One region of the Klebsiella sp. GFKo11 genome, then DNA from elsewhere that is predicted to be linked to it. Evidence: predicted binding sites of a transcription regulator. Region 1 holds the regulator's gene; the other holds the start of a gene.

What was found. Region 1 encodes Fur, which represses iron uptake genes when iron is present. Its sites were predicted from a motif close to ATAATAATGAGAACNACTATCAA; they were not measured.
Region 2: a site for Fur is predicted at 2,665-2,687, ahead of fhuE (ferric-rhodotorulic acid/ferric-coprogen receptor FhuE). Genes of this name have one in related genera too.

The regions. Positions count from the first base shown of each region.
Region 1 is NZ_CM151369.1:4,458,374-4,463,174, reverse strand. Features, by position in the region: gene glnS (glutamine--tRNA ligase) at 1-198, shown strand, start outside; gene chiP (chitoporin ChiP) at 644-2,047, shown strand; gene AC07P6_RS21625 (ChiQ/YbfN family lipoprotein) at 2,095-2,427, shown strand; gene fur (ferric iron uptake transcriptional regulator) at 2,498-2,950, opposite strand; gene fldA (flavodoxin FldA) at 3,242-3,772, opposite strand; gene ybfE (LexA regulated protein) at 3,923-4,216, opposite strand; gene ybfF (esterase) at 4,350-4,801, opposite strand, start outside.
Region 2 is NZ_CM151369.1:3,580,676-3,585,476, forward strand. Features, by position in the region: gene AC07P6_RS17400 (winged helix-turn-helix transcriptional regulator) at 1-327, shown strand, start outside; gene fhuE (ferric-rhodotorulic acid/ferric-coprogen receptor FhuE) at 383-2,548, opposite strand; gene AC07P6_RS17410 (YncE family protein) at 2,954-4,042, shown strand; gene AC07P6_RS17415 (DeoR/GlpR family DNA-binding transcription regulator) at 4,122-4,801, shown strand, end outside.

The DNA of each region.
Region 1 (4,801 bases):
TCGGTCATGAACCCGGAATCGCTGATTATCAAGCAGGGTTTTGCTGAACCAAGCCTGGCGCAGGCGCAGCCTGAAAAAGCATACCAGTTCGAGCGTGAAGGTTACTTCTGCCTCGACAGCCGCTATGCAACCGCAACCAATTTGGTATTTAACCGTACTGTTGGTCTGCGCGACACCTGGGCGAAAGTCGGCGCGTAGTTATCCGCCATCAATGAGAACGCCGCAAACAGCGGCGTTTTTTTTTATTTCAGAATCAGGGGATTAAATTGTCATATTTTCGCGATGCGAATTAATCTTGTTTACAGATTGTAAAAATTACGACTGTTTATCCCTTTGGTCATCCACTATAAAAACATGTAATCGCTTTCATTACGCCTGTTTTTTCTGATATAGCAAGCACTTCCACGTCAAATGCATGACTTCTACGACTGAAACAAAAAGACATAGATTATGTGCGCTTTGTCATAATCTTCATCTTTTGTCACCGAAAGAGATTGATAATTCGCGTCACGAAAAATAGTCTATACCCAGTGGTTATGCGGATTTTACCGCTCCACTTTTTTAGCAGTTTTATTTTATTTTATTTTTTTTCGCTAGTTGCCCTTGGTAACTGCGTTTTTAAAAAGTCAAAGAGGATATGCATATGCGTACGTTTAGTGGCAAACGTAGTACGCTGGCGCTGGCTATCGCCGGTGTGACAGCACTGTCAGGTTTTGCAATGGTACCGGATGCGAAAGCAGAAGGGTTCATTGATGATTCAACGTTAACCGGCGGCATCTATTATTGGCAGCGTGAGCGTGACCGTAAAGATGTGACCGACGGTGACAAATACAAAACTAACCTTTCTCACTCCACCTGGAACGCCAACCTGGATTTCCAGTCTGGCTATGCTGCCGACATGTTCGGTATTGATGTTGCCGCCTTTACCGCCATCGAAATGGGCGAAAGCAGTGACAGCGGCCACCCGAACGAAATCGCTTTCTCCTCGCGCAATAAAACTTACGATGAAGACTATTCCGGTGATAAGAGCGGGATCAGTCTGTACAAAGCAGCCGCCAAATTTAAATTTGGCCCGGCATGGGCACGTGCAGGCTATATCCAGCCTACCGGTCAAACATTGCTGGCTCCGCACTGGAGCTTTATGCCGGGTACTTACCAGGGTGCTGAAGCCGGTGCCAACTTTGATTATGGTGATACGGGCGCGCTGAGTTTCTCCTATATGTGGACAAACGAATATAAAGCACCGTGGCACATTGAAATGGACGAGTTCTACCAGAACGATAAGAAAACCAAGGTTGATTATCTCCACTCTCTCGGCGCCAAGTATGATTTTAAAAATGACCTCGTGCTGGAAGCCGCATTTGGCCAGGCACAGGGTTACATCGACCAGTATTTCGCTAAGGCCAGCTACAAATTTGATATCGCAGGCACGCCGCTAAACACCAGCTACCAGTTCTACGGTACTCGCGATAAAGTCAGTAACGGCGGGGCGAACGATATTTATGATGGTACCGCCTGGCTGCAGGCATTGACCTTTGGCTATAAAGTTGCCGATGTTCTCGACCTGCGCCTGGAAGGAACCTGGGTTAAAGCCGATGGTCAGCAGGGCTACTTCCTGCAACGTATGACGCCGACTTACGCCTCATCTAACGGTCGTCTCGATGTCTGGTGGGATAACCGCTCTGACTTCAACGCCAACGGTGAAAAAGCGGTGTTCTTCGGGGCGATGTATGACATGAAGAACTGGAATATGCCGGGTTGGGCCTTCGGCGCGTCCTACGTTTATGCATGGGATGCAAAACCAGGAAAAATGTCTTCTCCTGATGCTTACTACAACCCTGACAAACGTCTGGAAGAGTCAGCCTACAGCCTGGATGCGATGTACACCGTACAGGAAGGACGTGCGAAGGGTACGCTGTTTAAACTGCACTTTACTCAATACGACAACCACTCCGATATCCCAAGCTGGAGCGGCGGCTACGGCAACATCTTCCAGGATGAGCGCGACGTGAAGTTCATGGTTATTGCTCCATTCACCATTTTCTGATGCCAGTGCGGCGGGCATGAGCCTGCCGCAATTTCCCGAGGTCGATTATGAAGAAGCTATTGCTTGTCGCTATTATGGCGGCAGGTCTGGTTGCCTGCACGCAGTCGCCAGCGCCGAAAGAGGATTCAAAGTTAAAAGATGCCTACAGCGCCTGTATTAATACTGCTGAAGGTAACCCAGATAAAGTCGAAGCCTGCCAGAGCGTATTAGACGTTCTGAAGCAAGAGAAGCAGCATCAGCAGTTCGCCACCCAGGAAAGCGTGCGAGTACTGGATTACCAGCAATGTATCCAGGCGCGTAAAACCGGTAACGATCAGGCTGTACAGTCGCGCTGTGACCAGATTTGGAAAGAGATTCGTAGCAACAACACGAAACCCTGATTTTTACTTTTCGTAGCCATAAAAAAAGCCAACCATCAGGTTGGCTTTTTGCTGCTTACGCAACGGGGAATTACTTTTCCACCGCGTCGTGGGCATGTTCATCTTCGCGGCAATCGCCTTCTGCACAGTGACCGTACAGGTACAGGCTGTGGTTGGTGAGGCGAATACCGTGTCGGGAGGCAATCTCACGCTGACGAGCTTCAATTGAGTCATCGCTAAATTCGATCACTTTGCCGCAATCGAGGCAAATCAGGTGATCATGATGATGCTGCTGCGTCAGTTCGAAAACGGATTTACCACCTTCGAAATTATGACGAGTGACGATGCCGGCGTCGTCGAACTGGTTCAGTACGCGGTAGACGGTGGCCAGGCCAATCTCTTCACCCATATCAATCAGGCGTTTATATAAGTCTTCCGCACTGACATGATGGTTATCCGGTTCCTGCAGGACTTCCAGGATTTTTAATCGTGGAAGTGTTACTTTCAGGCCAGCCTTCTTTAATGCGGTATTGTTGTCAGTCATGCGGAATCTGTCCTGTTGCTAAACGATCTACTTCCATCAGCGGAAGTAATACAGAGAATCACCCGATGTAATGCGTCTCATTATAGAACTGCCATGGTGAAATGAAAACTGCAAGCATCGGGCCTTGTATGCTGTCAAAAACGAGGCACTGGCTACAAAGTGCTTCACGTGACCTCGTTAAATCAGAGGACATTGTACAGATATGTGATTAAAAGTTAAAAACTTGTAGCTATAACTTTGATTGCTTTTATCTATTAATTCGGCGAAATCTGACGATAACGCCGTTTAGACTCAGGCATTCTTGATTTCTTCGAGGTGCAGCTCTTCAGAAATCTGTTTTACCCATTTTTCCACGCGTTCGTTAGTCAGTTCTGGCTGACGGTCTTCGTCGATGGCCAGACCCACGAAGTGGTCATCATCTGCCAGACCTTTAGATGCTTCGAAATGATATCCAGCAGTCGGCCAGTGACCAACGATAGTGGCGCCGCGCGGTTCGATGATGTCGCGAATGGTACCCAGCGCATCACAGAAGTATTCAGCGTAGTCTTCCTGATCACCGCAGCCAAACAGCGCGACCAGTTTGCCGTCGAAATCGACTTCTTCCAGCGTCGGGAAGAAATCATCCCAGTCACACTGTGCTTCACCGTAGTACCAGGTTGGAATGCCGAGCAGCAGAATATCGTGAGCTTGCAGATCTTCTTTGCTGCTCTTGGCAATGTCGCGAACATCAGCAACATCTTTACCAAGCTGCTTTTGAATCATTTTTGCAATATTTTCGGTGTTGCCGGTGTCGCTGCCAAAAAAGATGCCGATGATTGCCATGAGTAAAATAACCTCTTGAAACTTAATGATGTGGTAGGGACTTAAATGCCCACAGATAGGGGCAATGATAGCAGAACTAAGAAGGGCGCGGAAACAGCAATCACGCCCGACTGCACACTCTGCTACATGAAAGCTTATTTTTTGAGGGTTTTAGGCTTTATCCTGGCTGCGCAGGGCCGCCAGTTGGTTCATCAGCATCTCTTCAATCAGATCGCTGCGGTTCATGTTGCGGGCTTCGGCCAGCTCATTGAGCGCATCAACCGCATCGGCATTGAGCTTCAGCTCAACGCGCTTCAAACCGCGAACTTTATCGCGCTTGAGCTGATTGCGTTTGTTGATACGCAGCTGTTCGTCGCGTGAAAGCGGATTGGTTTTCGGTCTACCCGGCCGACGCTCGGTTGCGAACAAATCTAATGTCGTACGGTCCGTTTGTTCTTTTGCCATGATTCAGAGTGACTTCGGGGGAAACAAGCTGTCGGGCATAGCCGACGCAGATAGCCCGCCATAATACATCAGGCGAGGGGCTGCGCCAACGACCGCGGGCATTCTGCCGCGCGGTCGGGCAGATTTTAGCCAGTTACGCGGCTATGGAGGTCAAATAACGGCGTATTGCCCGTAAAACGGCCTCTGGTTTTTCTGCATGTACCCAATGTCCGGCTCCGGCAATCACATGGGCCCGCGCCTGGGGGAATTGAGCCAGCAGAGCCTCACGGTAGGCATCGGTTACGTAGGGTGAGTTACCGCCGGGGATAAACTGCGCCGGATGCGGCCAGGCGGGGATGGTTTGCCAGCCGACGATATTGTCATATTGCTCCCACAATACCGGCACGTTAAACCGCCACTGACCGTCCACAAAGGATTTCAGCAGGAACTGAATGACGCTTTCTTCATGAAGGTGTTCGCGCATAACCGTCGCTGCATGCTGGCGAGTGGCCGCGTGGGCGTCGGTCACGGCATTGATGGCGGCGAAGATTTCATCATGGCGACGAACGTGATAATCCACAGGGGCAATATCAATCGCAACCAGGC
Region 2 (4,801 bases), 880 kb from region 1:
GAGCAAGTAATGGCGTTGGTTGAAGAAAAACAAGTTTGGGATCTTTTAGCTAAACACGTTATGTTCGTGACTAACAAGCTTTTCATTTATAACGAAATGCTGACGGCACCTACCAGCTTTGATATTTTACGCTATCAGTTACTGATGCTCATTCAGGAAGCTGACGAAATTCGTGCCAGTACCGCTGCTTATCAGTACATTCTTGACCGCACCCGATTATCACGCAGCAGTATTATGAAAATGCTGGCTGAGCTTAAAAAGGGCAACTATATCCAGTTGGAAAATGGCAAACTGATCGCCATTCACCATTTACCCACCCGCTTTTAAACGCCCAACCAGGTTACCCACCTTTGCAGATAGTCAGTATCGGCTGGGCAAATTTTCAAAACGTGTAGTTCATACTCACCGAAACGTTACGGGGTTCGCCATAAACCGCCGAATCATCCAGATACGAGTAATATTCACGATCGAACAGGTTATTGACGTTCGCCTGCACGGTCAGTTGCTTCGTTAACTGGTATTGCGCAAACAGGTTAACCAGCGGATAACTCCCCTGATACAGACGCTGCGTTTCACCATCCGGGCCGGTCACATCCTTATAAACCCGGTTTTGCCAGGTTGCACCGCCGCCTACGGTCAGCTCAGGCAGCACTGGAACACGGTAGCGGGTAAACAGTTTGAGCTGTGTTTGAGGAGCGAAACTGTTGTAGCGGCCGCTGCTATCAGTAGCGACGTAGCGAGTGGCGCTGAAGGTCATTTGCATGTTGTCCGTCACCGCGCCATTAACTTCAAACTCCGCCCCCTTACTCACCGCGCCTTTTGTCGCGCGATAAGCCTGTTCGCTGGAGCCATTGACAAAGACCCCGCTGATGGCTTCCGACGCGTTCTCCTGCTCGATGCGGAAAATGGCGAAGTTGGTGGTTAATCGGCTATCCATCCAGTCGGCTTTTAGCCCGGTTTCGTAGTTCTTGCCGGTGATTGGCGACAGCCATGCCCCATCAGCGGATCGTTTAGTTTGTGGCGAGAATATTGACGTATAGCTGGCGTAGGCCGACAAACTTTCCGTGATGTCGTAGACCACGCCGCCGTATGGCGTCATGTTGTATTTGCGCATATCGCCACTGCTGCCGTTAGCGCTGTACTGCGTATAGCGAGCGCCAAGAATGAGCGACAGCGGATCGGCCAGAGAGAAACGCGCGGCGGTATAGGCTGATTTCTGCCGCACAATATCATCGGCATTAAGATACCAGTCACCCCATTCCGGCTGAGCGACGCTGCCGTTCCAGTTGTTATTAAAGATGCCCATCTGGTCGCTATCCATCGGCCCATCCTGGCTATAGCTCGCGTTGTGCTGTCGGCTGTAGCTGGCCCCGGCCATAAGCTGATGCTGGCGGCCAAATAAATTAAACGGCCCGCTGGCGTAGGTATCAAAAGAGTCAAGGGTCCGTTTGCCGCGGTCTTTACTGCCCCAGCCGGTGGTACCTTCACCGGTGGTCGCATCGGGGTTACCCATCACGTACAGCAAGGTGTCGTTAAACGTCTGCTCGCCATGAGTACCGTTGAAACGCAATGACCAGCCGTTATCCCAGTCGTGGGTCAGATTGGCAAACACCTTGCGCGATTCGACAGCGTAGCGCGTCCAGTCGGCTGCCGTATTGGTGCTGCGATCATAATGGGTGCGCGAGCCGTCGCTATACAGGCTCGGTAGCCCGCCCCACGTTGGATTACCGGTATTGGTTTTTTGGTAATCCCAGCCCAGCGACAACGTTGTCCTGTCCGTTAAATCTGCATCCACGACGCCGTAAAGAAACTTTTTGGTCTTATGATAGCGATCCAGCCAGCTATCCTGATCCTGATAACCAGCAATCACCCGTCCGCGTACGCTGCCGTCGGCGTTGAGTGGTGTCGAGAAATCGCCGACATAGCGCTGCTTGTTCCAGCTCCCGTAACTGGCGCTGACGTTGCCGGTTACAGTTTTGCTGTCGGCTTTTTTGCGCACCATATTCACCGTCGCGCCGGGATCGCCTGCTCCGGTCATCAGCCCGGTTGCGCCACGTACAATTTCAATACGATCGTAAATAGCGGTATCTTCCGCCGCATCGCCGTAATTCCACGCATCGCCCAACGAGGTGGGGATATCGTCGTAGGAGAAACTGGTGATTTCAAAGCCGCGAGAGTAGTAATACGAACGTTCGCTGTCGATTTCCTGCGATGACACGCCGGTCGCGTTGGTCAGTACATCATCGATAGTTTGCAGGTTTTGATCCTTCATACGCTGCTGGGTAACGATGCTGACAGACTGCGGCACATCACGCGGTGCCAGCAGCATTTTGGTGTCCGCACGCGTGGTTTTCGCGGCGTAATCCTGCGGGTCATCCGCGGTATTTTCAGTACTGCCGTACACCACCATATTCTGCTGAGTATTTTCTGCTGCCTGAGCAGGGTGAATAAACGCGTGTACGGCCAACGCCAGCAGCGAAACGGTAAACGGTTTTACTATTTTGTTTATGGATGCGTGCCCTGAACTTCCCTTGCCATTGAGAAACATAACTTTTTTCCATCAGGAATTATTCTTGTGAATGCAGCTGTTGCGCCGGCAGCGCTGATGAAATAGCCCTCTATTCCATGAGGTTTAGCGCCGCAAATAACGTGAAACAGCAACAATTGAGAATGGAAATGATAATTATTTGTTTTATTAAACTCATAGTGTTTTGTAAGTTAACTGTAAGGAAATGTATACTTACATAAAATCAATGTATTAGCCTCTCCTCACCCCGCATTCCCACTCACTACCGCTGAAAAATACCCATCCAGGGTCTTAGAAATCAGCGATCTCCCCCCTCCCACTCCGTTAGCCAATTTGCTCAACCCAAACAAATGATTATGATTCTCATTCTTGTTTTAGCGACGTTGCTCTGCCTTAGAGCACGTAAACCCAATGATGGAGTTCAGAATGAAATCGTTGTTCAGCCCGCGTAAAACCACGCTTTCCGCTGCGCTGGTTACGGCATTGACCCTGACCACGTTGCAGGCCATGGCAGAGACATCGCCACCAGCCGCTTCCGCCGTCCACCAGAAAACCACATCACCTCTGGTCCAGCGTCAACTGGGGGATGGTTTATATGAGTTGGCTCTGATACCCGGGCAAAATGCCCTGTTTGTTGCCAGCGCTCAGGGGTTCAAAGACGTTAACGGCGGCATGCTCTACCGACTTGACCCGACAACGCTGACCACCACGGTCGAAACCCATACCGATCTCAAAAACTTTGGTATGGCGGTCGATGATAACGGTCAGGTTTTCTACACCACTAACTCGCTGGACGGCGGCGTGTCAAAAGTGGATGCCCATAGCGGGAAAGTCCTGCAACGCCTGATGTTCGAGGGCAAGGACAAGGATGGAGATCCCGTTGGCGCGCGGGAAGTTCTGTTTCACGACAATCAACTCTACATCGGTCGCGTGACCGATCCCGGCTACATTTCCGTGGTTGATGCAAAAACCATGACTTTGAAAACCCAGATTGAAAAAGCCGGCAAATGGGTGACCGGGATCATCTACTCTCCGCTAACCAAACGCATCTATGCGGCTAACGGCGGCGGCGAAATTCTGGTGATTAATCCGGCCACCAATAAAATTGAAAAACGCTGGACGCCGGGCGACGGCAAAGAGTACCTGTTCCTCAACATGGCGGAAGATCCGGCGACTGGCCGCCTGTTCGTGACTGACGATTCAAAAGCGAAAACGACGCTGGTGTTTGATGAGCGTACGGGCAAAGTAATTAAACGTCTTGAGGGTGATGCGCTGGGGATCAAATTCAACGCCAAACGCAATGAAATTTATATCAGCCAGCGCGAGTCGAAAAAGGTATTACAGCTCGGCGCCACCAACTATGCGCTGAAAAATACATGGTCTTTCGATAGCCATCCGAACAGCCTGCTGATTTCTCCTGACGGCAACACGCTTTACGTCACCATCAAGCAGGATTTCAACGAGGATAACACAACCAAAGGCCCTGACAGCGTGGCGCGCATTGCGCTGAACTAACCTCCGCATCATCCCGATTTCTTTTGCCGCAAAATGCTGTATTATGCGAGTTATTGCAGTATTTTGCGGAATTTAAAAGATGCATAAAACGGCCAGGCAAAAATACCTGCTTGATATTCTTAGCGAAAAGGGTGAAGTCACTATCAGCGAGCTGGTAGATAAGCTGCAGGTTTCTGCGGATACCCTGCGCCGCGACCTTACCGATCTCGAAAAACAGGGCCTCGCACAGAAGAATCACGGCGGCGCTATCGCCCTGAATCTCTCGTTGATGAACCGCCAAAGCAGAAACGCTCTGCTCGCGGATACCAAACAGCGCCTGGGCAAAATGGTGGCTGAGAAGATCCCCAGCGGATCGACTCTGTTTCTTGACGCAGGCAGCACGGTACTGGCCGTCGCGAGCCAGGTAACCGGCCCCATGACGGTCATTACCCATTCTCTGGACATTGCCCAGCACTTCAGCGATCGCCCGGATATTCAGCTTATTCTGCTGGGTGGAAAATGGGATATGCAACAGCGCCTGTTTGCCGGTCACGCCACCCTGTCGCTGCTCGAACGCTATCGTGCGGATATCGCCATTCTTGGCGCCTGCGCGCTTCATGCCGAACTTGGCCTGAGCGCCAGCCAGGAAGCCGATGCCCAGGTGAAGCGCGCCATGCTGGCCGCCAGCGCTGAACACTGGCTGGTCGCCGACCATATGAAACTGAACCACTGCGAACCCTGGCTGGTCGCTGAACTCACCGATATCCATCAGCTCTTTCT